3 regions of the Stenotrophomonas sp. Nf1 genome follow, and region 3 is predicted to be linked to each of the others. Evidence: predicted binding sites of a transcription regulator. Region 3 holds the regulator's gene; each other region holds the start of a gene.
The links. Region 3 encodes FliA, which starts transcription of late flagellar genes. Its sites were predicted from a motif close to TAAAGTTTNNCNNNCNNNGGCCGATAA; they were not measured.
Positions count from the first base shown of each region.

Region 1: C9412_RS20390 (chemotaxis protein CheW) is a predicted target of FliA. The motif match lies at 1,532-1,558, and genes of this name have one in related genera.
Region 2: C9412_RS03025 (methyl-accepting chemotaxis protein) is a predicted target of FliA. The motif match lies at 1,872-1,898, and genes of this name have one in related genera.

Region 1 is NZ_PYTV01000017.1:3,030-7,382, reverse strand. It holds partial or broken gene C9412_RS20400 (methyl-accepting chemotaxis protein) at 1-434, shown strand, start outside; gene C9412_RS20395 (flagellar brake protein) at 655-1,428, shown strand; gene C9412_RS20390 (chemotaxis protein CheW) at 1,601-2,092, shown strand; gene C9412_RS20385 (hypothetical protein) at 2,230-2,613, shown strand; gene C9412_RS20380 (methyl-accepting chemotaxis protein) at 2,715-4,353, shown strand, end outside.
Region 2 is NZ_PYTV01000001.1:616,392-620,744, reverse strand. It holds gene C9412_RS03025 (methyl-accepting chemotaxis protein) at 1-1,840, opposite strand, end outside; gene mutS (DNA mismatch repair protein MutS) at 2,209-4,353, shown strand, end outside.
Region 3 is NZ_PYTV01000002.1:9,733-14,085, reverse strand. It holds gene flhF (flagellar biosynthesis protein FlhF) at 1-955, shown strand, start outside; gene C9412_RS04035 (P-loop NTPase) at 942-1,829, shown strand; gene C9412_RS04030 (RNA polymerase sigma factor FliA) at 1,826-2,569, shown strand; gene cheY (chemotaxis response regulator CheY) at 2,627-3,019, shown strand; gene C9412_RS04020 (protein phosphatase CheZ) at 3,019-3,624, shown strand; gene C9412_RS04015 (chemotaxis protein CheA) at 3,627-4,353, shown strand, end outside.

The sequences.
Region 1 (4,353 bases), on a different contig from region 3:
AGGTCGCCGAGGGCTCCAGCCTGGTCCATCAGGCCGGCAGCACCATGGGCGAGATCGTTGCCTCGGTGCAGCGCGTGACCGACATCATGGCCGAGATCTCCGCCGCTTCGCAGGAACAGAGCGCCGGCATCGAGCAGGTCAACCAGACCGTGGTGCAGATGGACGAAACCACCCAGCAGAACGCCGCGCTGGTGGAGGAAGCGACCGCTGCGGCGCGCGCGATGGAAGACCAGGCCGTGCAGCTGGGTGAAGCCGTGGCACGCTTCCGGTTGGCATCGCAGGGCGTCACCACGGCACCGGCACGACTGGCCACCGCACCGCAGCCGCGCCAGGTGGCCACCGCCCTGCCCGCCACCAAGGCAGCACCGGCTCGCCGGCTGCACGCATCGGCGGCGCCGGCACTGGCGGCCGAGGGCGACTGGCAGGAGTTCTGAGGACGCCGGGGTCGGATCCCTCTTCCCTGGAAGAGGGCTCTGACCCCACCCACGACCTGGTGGGTAATCGGGGTCAGATCCCTTTCCCGTGGGAAAGGGCTCTGACCCCTTTTGCATGGAAAGTGATGCATTCCTCACTTCATAATCCGAGGCAGAGGCCGATATCCCCATCGAGCCTCGCGCCAACGCGTGCTGGCGCCCGCCCTTGACCCTAGATTCCATGTCCGACGGCAACGACACTGCAGTGCATGAAGTCCATGCGGCCGACGCCGCTGACGAACGATTCCTGGTTCGCAATCCCCGTCAGCTGCGCCAGCTGCTGCGCTCGCTGATCGACCAGCGTTCGCTGATCAACGCGCATATTGACGGCCGCGACCGCTCGTTTCCCACTGCACTGCTCGACCTCGATGAAGACGAGGACTACCTGCTGCTTGATGGCAGCCCGCAGGAAGCCTCCAACCGTGCCGCCGAACAGGCCGACCATCTGCTGTGCTTCGCCCAGCTGGAACGGGTACTGGTGCGTTTCCGCCTGCACGAACTGCAGCGCGTGGACAACGACGGCCACGTCGCCTTCCGCACCCCGCTGCCGGACGAACTGGTGCACCTGCAACGCCGCGAGCTGTACCGTCTGGAGACCCCGGTGACCGACTCGCCGCAGCTGCTGCTGCCGCCCGGCGAAGCCCGCGCCGACGCCCTGTCGATGCGCGTGGTGGACATCAGTGGCGGCGGCCTGGCGGTGGTCGTGCCCAACGACTGCGCGGTGTTCGGCCTGCAGAAGCGTTACCCGGCCCGGCTTTCGCTGCCGGACGGGCCGGATCTGGACATCGAGCTGGTGGTCTGCAACCTGCTGCCGCAGCGCCAGCCCAATGGCATCGAGGTCAAACGCGTGGGCATGCGCTTCGACAGCCTGCCACGCGGCGCCGACAGCGCCATCCAGCGCTACATCTTCCGCATCGACCGCCAGCGCAAGGCCCGCCGCAACGGCGAGATGTAGGCGCGTGGTAGTGCCGGCCGCTGGCCGGCAACCCTGGAACGCATGCCGGGGTCAGATCCCTTTTCCCTGAAAAGGGATCTGCCCCCATCCATTGCCCGGCAGCTAAAGTCCCCCCCCACGGGGCCGATATCGAGCCTGACACCGGGACTTCCGGCAGAACCAGGACCCCTCGATGAACGACAAGACCAGCTCCACCGCCAGCGCCGGTGGCGAATTCCTCAGTTTCACCCTCGGTGCCGAGCACTACGGCGTGGATATCCTCAAGGTGCAGGAAATCCGCGGCTACGATGCGGTGACCCGCGTGCCGGATGCTCCGGATTACATCAAGGGCGTGATCAACCTGCGCGGCACCATCGTGCCGGTCATCGACCTGCGCCTGAAGCTGCGCCTGGACGATGCCCGCTACGACGCCTTCACCGTGATGATCGTGCTGAACGTGGAAGACCGCGTGGTCGGCATCGTCGTCGACAGTGTCTCCGACGTGATCCCGCTGTCGGCCGAGCAGATCCGTCCGACCCCGGAGTTCGGCGCCGCGGTCGATACCCGCTTCATTTCCGGCATCGGCACCCATGACGACCGCATGCTGATCCTGCTGGATATCGAGACCCTGCTCGACAGCGCCGACATGGGCCAGCCCAGCGCCGTGGAAGACGTCGCCGCCTGAGCAAACGGAACTGCTTCACGTTCTGGTCACAAAACCCTTCAGTTCCCCCCGGCGATGCCGATAGGGGGGACAGAAGCCGGCCGCGCAGGAGCGCGCAGGACCGGCCCGACCGTTACCATCCCCGGAGATACCCCTCGATGAAGTCCCTGCTTGCGTTCGTCTCGGCTGCTGTCCTGGCCACCACCGCCGCCTCCGCTTTCGCCCAGTCGGCCGACATGATCCCGCCGGAAATGGCGCCGCGCTCGGTCGGCAAGGACGGCATGGTCTGCGGCAAGGTTGAAAAGGCCCGCTACGCAGAAGGTTCCGAAGGCCAGCCGACCTTCCTGTACATGGGCGGCGCCTTCCCGCGCCACACTTTCTCGGCGCGCATCGCCGGCGAGAACCGCGGCAAGTTCTCCTTCCCGCTGGAAACCCTGGAAGGCAAGACCGTCTGCGTGATCGGCAAGATCCAGCGCGACGCTTCGCGCGCGGAAATCGAAGTCAGCTCGCCGTCGGGCCTGAAGCTGGCCAACATCAAGTAATCCGCTGTCCGTCGAGCCACGCCGGACCTGGTGCCGGCGTGGTTTCTGCTGCAACCGGGCCCGATGCCCGGACGCGTCTGCCTTAGGAGCTCGCAACGCCCATGCCGTGGATCAACAACCTGAAACTGATGCCGAAGCTGATGCTGACCTTCGGCGTCATCCTGCTGGTGATGCTGCTGCAGGGCATCGTCGCCTATCGTGGCCTGCATTCGCTGAACAACGTCACCACCGAACTGGCCGGTTCACGCATGGAAAGCATCCGCATGGCCGGCGAGATGCGCGGCATGCTGGGTGAGTACCGCAATGCCGCCTACCAGCAGCTGATCCGCGCCAGCGACGACGTCAAGTCCGACGCGCGCAAGCAGGCCACCGACCTGCGTACCAGCATGGACACCTCGATCAAGGACTATCCGAAGCTGGTCGACAACGCGCAGCAGAAGAAGCTGTTCGACACCTTCGCCAAGGAATGGAAGGACGCCCTGGCCTCCTATGACAGCGTCACCGAGATGCTGGAACTGGACCTGCCGGACGATGCCATCGACACCTTCGTCGGCGAAACCCGCACCAAGCACCGCAAGGCTGCCTCGGCGCTGGAAGCGCTGATCGCCGAAGACAACCGCCTCGCCCGCGCCTCGCGCGATGAAGCGGCCACCACCTATTCCGCCTCGGCCGTGCTGACCGTGATCGCCCTGCTGGGCGGCGCCGCGCTCGGCCTGGTGCTGGTCTGGTTGTTCGCCCGTGCCCTGGTCGGCAGCGTGCGTGGCGCCGTCTCGGTGGCCAACGACGTGGCTGGTGGCAAGCTCGATGGCCACATTGATGTCAGCCGCCAGGACGAAGTGGGCGAACTGATGCAGTCCATGCAGCGCATGCAGCGCGACCTGCGTGAACGCATCGAGACCGACCAGGCCATCGCCCGCGAGAACCTGCGCATCCGCACCGCGCTGGACTACAGCTCGACCGGCGTGTACCTGACCGACACCAGCAACACCATCGTCTACACCAACCGCGCCCTGCAGCAGACCCTGAGCCAGTACCAGGATGACGTGCGCCGCGACCTGCCCGACTTCGACGCCCAGGCCTCGCTGATCGGCAAGCCGGTTACCGTGCTCGAGCACCGTGGCGAGATGGACCAGACCCTGCTCGGCAACCTGAAGGCGCATGGCGTGGCCCGTCGCCCGATGCAGTATGGCGATGCCCAGTTCGCCCAGGTGGTGTCGACCATCCGCAACGAAGGCGGCGACACCGTCGGCTACGTGGTGGAATGGCGCGACCGTACCCAGGAAGCGCAGGTCGAGGCCGAAGTGGCCCGCGTGATCGCCCAGGCTGCCGCCGGCGACCTGTCCGGCCGCATCGATGCCAGCGACAAGGAAGGCTTCTTCCTGCAGCTGGCCCAGCAGATCAACGGCCTGCTGGACGCCAACGCCGGCAGCATCGAACAGATTTCCGGCCTGCTCGCCGCGCTGTCGCAGGGTGACCTGACCGTGCGCATGCACGGCGACTATCAGGGCGTGTTCGCCCGCATGCGTGACGATGCCAACGCCACCGCCGCGCAGCTGAGCGAGATTGTCACCCGCATCAAGCAGTCCAGCCGCGCGATCAGCTCGGCCGCCGGCGAAATCGCCTCCGGCAACAGCGACCTGTCACGCCGTACCGAGCAGCAGGCCGCCAACCTGGAAGAAACCGCCGCCTCGATGGAGGAACTGACCTCCACCGTGCGCCAGAACGCCGAACACGCCCGCC
Region 2 (4,353 bases), on a different contig from region 3:
CCTGGCGTACCAGCGCCGACCCATCGGCCACCTTGCCCACCGAATCCTCGATCAGCCCCTTGATCTCCTTGGCCGCCCCCGCCGAGCGCTGCGCCAGCGTGCGCACTTCGCTGGCGACCACCGCAAAGCCACGGCCCTGCTCGCCGGCGCGCGCGGCCTCCACCGCCGCGTTGAGCGCCAGGATGTTGGTCTGGAAGGCGATGCCATCGATCACACTGATGATCTCGGCGATCTTCTTCGAAGCGGCTTCGATGGCGGACATCGTGGTCACCACCTGGCCGACCACATCGCCGCCCTGCGTCGCCACGCCATGCGCGCCGATGGCCAGCTGGTTGGCCTGACGCGCGTGCTCGGCGTTCTGCTTGACGGTGGACGTCAGCTCCTCCATCGATGCAGCGGTCTCTTCCAGGTTGGCCGCCTGCTGCTCGGTGCGCCGCGACAGATCGGTATTGCCGGCGGCGATCTCACCTGCGGCCAGGGTGATGCTCGATGCACTGGACTGGATGCGCCCGACGATCTGCTTGAGCTGATCGACGGTGGCGTTGCAGTCGTCCCGCATGCGCGCGAACACGCCATGGAAATCACCTTCCATGCGCACCGTCAGGTCGCCGCGCGAGATCGCCTGCAGCAGGGTCGAGACCTGTACCAGATTCTCGTCGGTGGTCTGCATCAGCCGGTTCAGCCCGGCCACCATGTCACCAAATTCGTAGGAGAAGCGCGCTTCATCACCGCGCTGGCTGAAATCGCCGGCGGCCGCTGCCGTCGCCAGCCGGCGGATCTCGCCATTGATCGCCGACAGGCTGCGCTTGGTCTCGTCCATGGCCTGGGTGATCGCCGCCTTCTCGCCCGGCAATGGATCCATGTCCACCGACAAGTCACCGCGCGCGTAATGCTTCATCACCTCGATCAAGCGGTTCTGCACCTGTACGTGCGAGCCCACCAGGGCATTGGTCTCGTGCACCATGCGTCCGTAGTCGCCCGGGAACGCGCTCTCGTCCATGCGATAGCTGAGACTTCCCGCATCGTGCTGGCGGGCCAGCTCGCCCTGTGCCGCCATCACCGCCTGCACCTGGGACTGCATGCGCTGCATCGACTTCAGCAGCTGGGTCACCTCATCGTTGCCCGAGGCGTCGATGGCAGTGTCCAGGCGTCCGCTGGCGATACCGTCGGCCAGCTTCACCGCCCCCGCCAGCGGGCGGGTCAGGCTGCGGGTGATCGCCCAGGCCGCCAATGACCCCAGCAGCAGGCTCAGTGCGCCAAATACCATCGACAGCGTGCCGGTCCAGGCCTCGGTGGCGCGATATTCTTCGCGGCTGCGCGCGGTCAGCGATTCCTGGTGGCGCAGCAGCGCGGAAATGGATTCATTCCAGGCCGTCGCCAGACCATGCTCGGCCAGCAGTTCGCGGGCGGCACCGTCGAAATCACCGGCCTTCATGCGTGCATGCAGCTGCCCGGTGGAAACCTCGGTGGCCTTGCGCGCCGCTTCGATTTTCGCCACCAGCGTATCGCCGGTGGCGTCGCGCGGAATCTTGACGTAACGCGCCCATATACCGTCGTAGGTATGCGACAGCTGCAGGGCCTGCTGATAATCCTTGTCGAAATCCTCGCCGCGCTTGATCACCATCAACCGCCGGTGCATCAGCATCGCGTTGTTGGTATCGAGCATGTCGTTCAACAGCCGCATCTTCACCATGTTCACGTCCACCACCTTTTCGAACTGGGCGGACTTGAGGTGATTTCCGTACAGCACCAGGCCGACAATGGCCAGGATGAACAGGAGCAGCAGACCAAACCCGGCACCCAGCCGGGAACCCACACGGAGGTTGCGTAAGGCGAGCATCTCAATTCCCTTGATCATGGCCGTACGATCGATGGCGGCGTAACCGGGAGAATCTTTAAGAGATTTTCTGCATATACCTTCAAGAATATCCTGAACTGTGCGGAGCGGCCTGGAAAATACCCCCGATACCCGCATTCATAATGCCAGTGAATACCGTTGATGGCGGATACCGGAAATCCCCCGCCGCGCGATCGCCATGAAGGGGCCCACCCGCCCTCGGCAGATCGCGCGGGCAGCGACCTGATGCGCCCTGTGGCCCGGCATCGGTACCGGCACCCGGGTGCCCCAGCAGTTACCATGGACGGCCCTGTCCCTGCTCCGCCGCCGCAGCCTTCCGGCGCGGCCGGATGCCCCGATCCACGAGTCCCATGTCCAAAGACAAGTCCGCCGAACACACCCCGCTGATGAAGCAGTTCTTCGCAGCCAAGTCCGACTACCCGGACCTGCTGCTGTTCTTCCGCATGGGCGACTTCTACGAGCTGTTCTACGACGATGCACGCAAGGCCGCGCGCCTGCTCGACATCACCCTGACCCAGCGCGGCAGTTCCGGCGGCGCGCCGATCCCGATGGCCGGTGTGCCGGTGCATGCCTACGAGGGCTATCTGGCGCGGCTGGTGGCGCTGGGCGAGTCGGTGGCCATCTGCGAGCAGATCGGCGATCCGGCACTGGCCAAGGGTCTGGTCGAACGCAAGGTAGTGCGCATCGTCACCCCTGGCACGGTCACCGACGAGGCGCTGCTGGACGAGCGCCGCGACACCCTGCTGATGGCGCTGTCGCGTACCCGCCAGGGCTACGGCCTGGCCTGGGCCGATCTGGCCGGTGGTCGCTTCCTGGTCAACGAAGTGGAGACCGACGACGCGCTGGAAGCCGAACTGGCGCGCCTGGAGCCGGCCGAACTACTGGTACCCGACGAAGAGAACTGGCCGGAATTCCTGCGCCAGCGCACCGGCGTGCGCCGCCGCGCACCGTGGCTGTTCGACGCCGACAGCGGCCGCCGCCAGCTGCTGGCCTTCTTCAAGCTGCATGACCTGAGCGGTTTCGGCATCGACGACAAGCCGCGCGCCACCGCCGCCGCCGGCGCCCTGCTCGGCTATGTGGAGGAAACCCAGAAGCAGCGCCTGCCACATCTGACCTCGATCGCGATGGAAACCGCCGGCGAGGCGATCGCGATGAACGCCGCGACCCGCCGCCACCTGGAGCTGGATACGCGCGTCGACGGCGATACCCGCAACACCCTGCTGGGCGTGCTCGACAGCACGGTCACGCCGATGGGCGGCCGCCTGCTGCGGCGCTGGCTGCATCGTCCGCTGCGCCTGCGCGAGGTGCTGGTGCAGCGCCATCACGCCGTGGAAACCCTGATTGATCGCGGCAGCGACGCCGACATCCGCGAGCAGTTCCGCCGCCTGGGCGATCTGGAGCGCATCCTCACCCGCGTTGCACTGCGCTCGGCGCGCCCGCGCGATTTCTCCACCCTGCGCGATGGCCTGGGCCTGCTGCCGGCCGTGCGCGAGGTGCTGGCACCGCTGGATTCGCCGCGCCTGCAGACCCTGCACGCCGCGCTCGGCGAGCACGACGAATGCGCGCAGCTGCTGGCCAGTGCGATTGCCGAAATGCCACCGCTGAAGCTGAGCGATGGCGGCGTGCTGGCTGATGGCTTCGACGAAGAACTGGATGAGCTGCGCCGGCTGTCGACCCACGCCGACCAGTTCCTGGTCGACCTGGAACAGCGCGAACGAGAAAGCAGCGGCATTCCCACCCTGAAGGTGGGCTACAACCGCGTGCACGGCTACTACATCGAAATCAGCAAGGGCCAGTCCGACCGCGCGCCGGTGCACTACACCCGCCGGCAGACGTTGACCAATGCCGAGCGCTACATCACCGAAGAACTGAAAGCGTTCGAGGACAAGGTGCTGTCCGCGCGCGACCGTTCGTTGTCGCGCGAGAAGTACCTCTACGAACAACTGCTCGACACCCTGGGCAGCCAGCTGGAACCGCTGAAGCAGTGTGCGGCGGCGCTGAGCGAACTGGACGTGCTGGCCGCCTTCGCCGAACGTGCACAGGCGCTGGACTGGGCACGCCCGGAACTGCAGGCCGAGCCGTGCCTGAAGATCGAACGCGGCCGCCACCCGGTGGTCGAGGCGGTGCGCGAACAGCCGTTCGAACCCAACGATCTGGACCTGCATCCAGACCGTCGCATGCTGGTCATCACCGGCCCGAACATGGGCGGTAAATCGACCTACATGCGGCAGAACGCGCTGATCGTGCTGCTGGCCCACATCGGCAGCTTCGTGCCGGCCAGCCGCGCATTGATCGGCCCGATCGACCGCATCCTCACCCGCATCGGCGCCGGCGACGACCTGGCGCGCGGGCAATCCACCTTCATGGTGGAAATGGCCGAAACCAGCTACATCCTGCACCACGCCTCCGCGCATTCGCTGGTGCTGATGGACGAGATCGGCCGTGGCACCTCCACCTATGACGGCCTGGCGCTGGCCGACGCAGTGGCCCGCCAC
Region 3 (4,353 bases):
GGCGCCGATGCTGGCGCCGGCCCCGGCGCTGACCGTGGTGGCCCAGGACGACGCCGAGATCCGCCAGCTGCGCCAGGAAGTGGCCGGCATGCGCCAGGTGATCGAGCGCGAGATGAACCGCTTCACCGACGAGCGCCTGCGCGGCTGCCCGGTGCGCGCCACCGCGCTGGACCTGATGGACGAGTACGGCTTCGACGCCGGCCTGGCCCGCGACGTGGCCATGCAGATCCCGCTGGAGACCGAAGCCCACCGCGGCCGCGGCCTGATGCTGGGGCTGATCTCGCGCAAGCTGCCGATCGCCCCGGTCGACCCGCTGGAAGAAGGCGGTGTGATCGCCCTGGTCGGCCCGACCGGCGCCGGCAAGACCACCACCATCGCCAAGCTGGCCTCGCGCTTCGCCGAAAAGCACGCCCCGCGTGACGTCGCCCTGGTCACCACCGACACCACCCGCATCGGCGCCCGCGAACAGCTGTACGGCTACGGCCGCCAGCTCGGCATCGCCGTGCACGAGGCCAACAGCGGCACCGACCTGGACCAGCTGCTGGAGCGCCTGAAGGACTACAAGCTGGTGCTGATCGACACCGCTGGCCTGGGCCCGCGCGACCGCGCGCTGGCCGCCCAGCTGCAGTGGCTGCGCGCCGCCCGCCAGGTGCGCACCCTGCTGGTGCTGCCGGCCAACACCAGTTTCGGCGACATGGACGAGGTGGTCCGCCGCTTCGGCGCGGCCAACCTGCAGGGCCTGGTGCTGAGCAAGCTGGACGAGACCGGCCGCTTCGGCAACGCGCTGTCGGTGGCCGTGGATCACAGCCTGCCGATCACCTGGGTGACCGACGGCCAGGACGTGCCGGAGGACCTGCACCGGGCCAGCGCGGCCAATCTCGTACTTCGCCTTGAAGATTTGCGCCGAGCGGCCGATATGCCCTGCAACCCGGAGTTGAACCATGCCGTCGCGTGAGTACGCCAAGCTGACCAAGACCTTCCCGCTGTCGGCCACCCGCAGCGAGCCGCTCGGCCCTGTGCGCACCATTGCCGTGACCGGCGGCAAGGGCGGCGTGGGCAAGACCAACGTGTCGGCCAACCTGGCCGTGGCGCTGGCCGGCATGGGCAAGCGCACGCTGCTGCTGGATGCGGACCTGGGCCTGGCCAACATCGACGTGATCCTGGGGTTGAACCCCACCTTCACGCTGGCCGACCTGGTCGCCGGCCGCTGCTCGCTGGACGACGTCATCGTCGAAGGCCCGAACGGCGTGCTGGTGGTCCCGGCCGCGTCCGGCCGCCGGCACATGGCCGAGCTGGCCCCGGCCGAGCACGTCGGCCTGGTCAACGTGTTCTCCGAACTGGAGCGCGAGCTGGACATCATGGTGGTGGACACCGCCGCCGGCATCACCGATGGCGTGCTGACCTTCTGCCAGGCCGCGCAGGACACCGTGGTGGTGGTCTGCGACGAACCGGCCTCGATCACCGACGCCTATGCGCTGATCAAGGTGCTCTCGCGCGAGCGTGGCGTGGACCGCATCCAGGTGGTGGCCAACATGGTGCGCGACCCCAACGAGGGCCGGGTGCTGTACGAAAAGCTGACCCGCGTCTGCGAGAAGTTCCTGGCCGATGTCTCGCTGAACTACCTGGGCTGCGTGCCGCAGGATGACTGGCTGCGCCTGTCGGTGCAGCGCCAGCAGCCGGTGGTGAAGGCCTACCCGTCCAGCCCGGCCGCGCTGGCGATCACCGAGATCGCACGGCGCACCGCGCGCTGGCAGGCGCCGACCGAACCCCGTGGCGGCGTCGAGTTCTTCCTCGAACGCATCCTCAAGCAGCGCGGGGTGGCCGCATGAAAGGCGCAGCCCAGTACCGGGAGGTCCAGCGCTCGGCGGCCAACGAGGTCATCGCCCAGCATTCGGACCTGGTGCGGCGCATCGCCCACCACCTGGCCGCACGCCTGCCGGCCAGCGTCGAGGTCGACGACCTGATCCAGGCCGGCATGATGGGCCTGATCGAGGCCTCGCGCAGCTACGACGCCGACCAGGGCGCCTCGTTCGAGACCTATGCCTCGATCCGCATCCGCGGCTCGATGATCGACGAGATCCGTCGTGGCGATTGGGTGCCGCGTTCGGTGCACCGCCGTGCACGCGATGCCGCCGCCACCATCCGCCGCTTGGAACAGAGCAGCGGCCGTGCCGCCAGCGCCACCGAAGTGGCCGCTGCGATGGACATGCCGCTGCCCGAGTACCTGCGGCTGATGGAAGACGCCGCACGTGGCCAGGTGCTGAGCCTGGAATCGCGCATCGAGGACCAGGGCGAACTGGATACCGTCGCCCAGGGCGGCCCGACCCCGCAGCAGGTGCTGGAGCGTGGCGAGTTCGGCCGCGAACTGGGCAAGGCCATCGGCCACCTGCCCGAGCGCGAACAGCTGGTGCTCTCGCTGTACTACGAGCAGGAGCTGAACCTGAAGGAGATCGGCGCGGTGCTCGGCGTGAGCGAGTCGCGGGTCTGCCAGATCCACGGCCAGGCGGTGCTGCGCCTGCGTGGCCGATTGAAGATTTTCGAGGCCGTCGACGCCGGCCTTGAAGAATGAACATCCCCGAGGCGGCTGCCCCCGGCCGCCCGGAATGAACAACAAAGGAACTCTGCTTTGAACAAGAACATGCGCATCCTGATCGTCGACGACTTTTCGACCATGCGTCGCATCGTCAAGAACCTGCTGGGCGATCTGGGCTTCACCAACACCGCCGAAGCCGAGGACGGGCATGCCGCGCTGTCGCTGCTGCAGAGCCAGCCGTTCGATTTCGTGGTCACCGACTGGAACATGCCGGTGATGACCGGCATCGAGCTGCTCAAGGCGATCCGCGCCGACGCCAAGCTGAAGACCCTGCCGGTGTTGATGGTGACCGCCGAAGCCAAGCGCGAGCAGATCATCGAAGCCGCCCAGAGCGGCGTCAACGGCTACATCATCAAGCCGTTCACCGCGCAGACCCTGGAAGAAAAGCTGGGCAAGATCTTCGAACGCCTGGCGGCCAGCGCCTGATGGATACCACGGTCGACAAGAACGCCCTTGCCCTGCGCCTGCAGGAAGCCCTGGACGCGCTGGAATCCGGCGACGAGGCCGCCTGGCGGCAGCGCATCGACGGACTGGTCGCGCTGCGCACGCAGCCGATGATGAGCGGTCTTTCGCGGCTGGCCCGCGAACTGGGCCAGGCGCTGGGTGAACTGCCGACCGTGCCCAGCGATGCCGGCGAACTGGACGACGCCTGCGCGCGCCTGGACCACGTGGTGGCGATGACCGAACAGGCCACCCACCGCACCCTGGACCTGGCCGAGGAATGCCGCAGCCTGACCGAACAGTTGCGCGCCGAAGGCCTGCAGCCCGGCCAGGACGCCCAGCTTGAGCGCATCCGCCACAACCTCACCGAGATCGCCCTGACCCAGAGCTACCAGGACCTGACCGGGCAGATCATCCGTCGCGTGGTCGGCATCGTGCGCCGCGTGCACGAAGGCTTCGGCGCGCTCGGCCTGCCGCCGGAACAGCATCGCACCGACCCGGAACTGGCCGGGCCGGCACTGAAGGGACTGGACCGCCACGCGGTCTCGCAGAACGACGCCGACGACCTGTTGTCGGATCTGGGGCTGTAAGCATGAGCGCGGTATCCGACGACATCACTGCCGATTTCATCATCGAGGCACAGGAAATCCTGGACCGCCTGGGCGAACAGCTGGTGTCGCTGGAGCAGGCACCGCAGGACAGCGAGCAGCTCAACGCGGTGTTCCGCGGCTACCACACGCTCAAGGGCGGCGCCGGCTTCCTCGGCGTCACCGCCATGGTCGAGCTGTGCCACGCCGCTGAAGAAGCCCTCGGCATCGCGCGCGCCGGCCAGGCCGTGCTGCAGGCCCATCACTTCGACGCCGCCCAGCAATCGCTGGATTACCTGCAGTCGATGCTCGATGCGGTGTCCTCGGGTACCGAGCCGGGCTATGCGCCGCCGGAGCTGATCGCACAGTTCGACATGCACGGTGGCGGTACCGCGGCCCCGACCGCCGCCGCACCCGCCGCCGCGGGCGGCGACCTGATCACCGAAGACGAATTCGAGGCCCTGCTCGACCAGCTGCACGGCGGCAACGCGCCGACCGCGGTCGCGCCGGCGAAGAAGGCCGACGACGGCCTGATCAGCGAAGACGAGTTCGAGGCCCTGCTCGACCAGCTGCACGGCGGCGCCGCCCCCGGAAGCAAGCCGGTCGCCGCCACGCCGGTCGCTGCACCACCCGCGCCGCGCCCGGCCGCCGCCACCCCGGCCGCCAAGCCGGCCGCCAAGCCGCTGGCCGAAGCCGAGCACACCGTCCGCGTGGATACCAAGCGCCTGGATG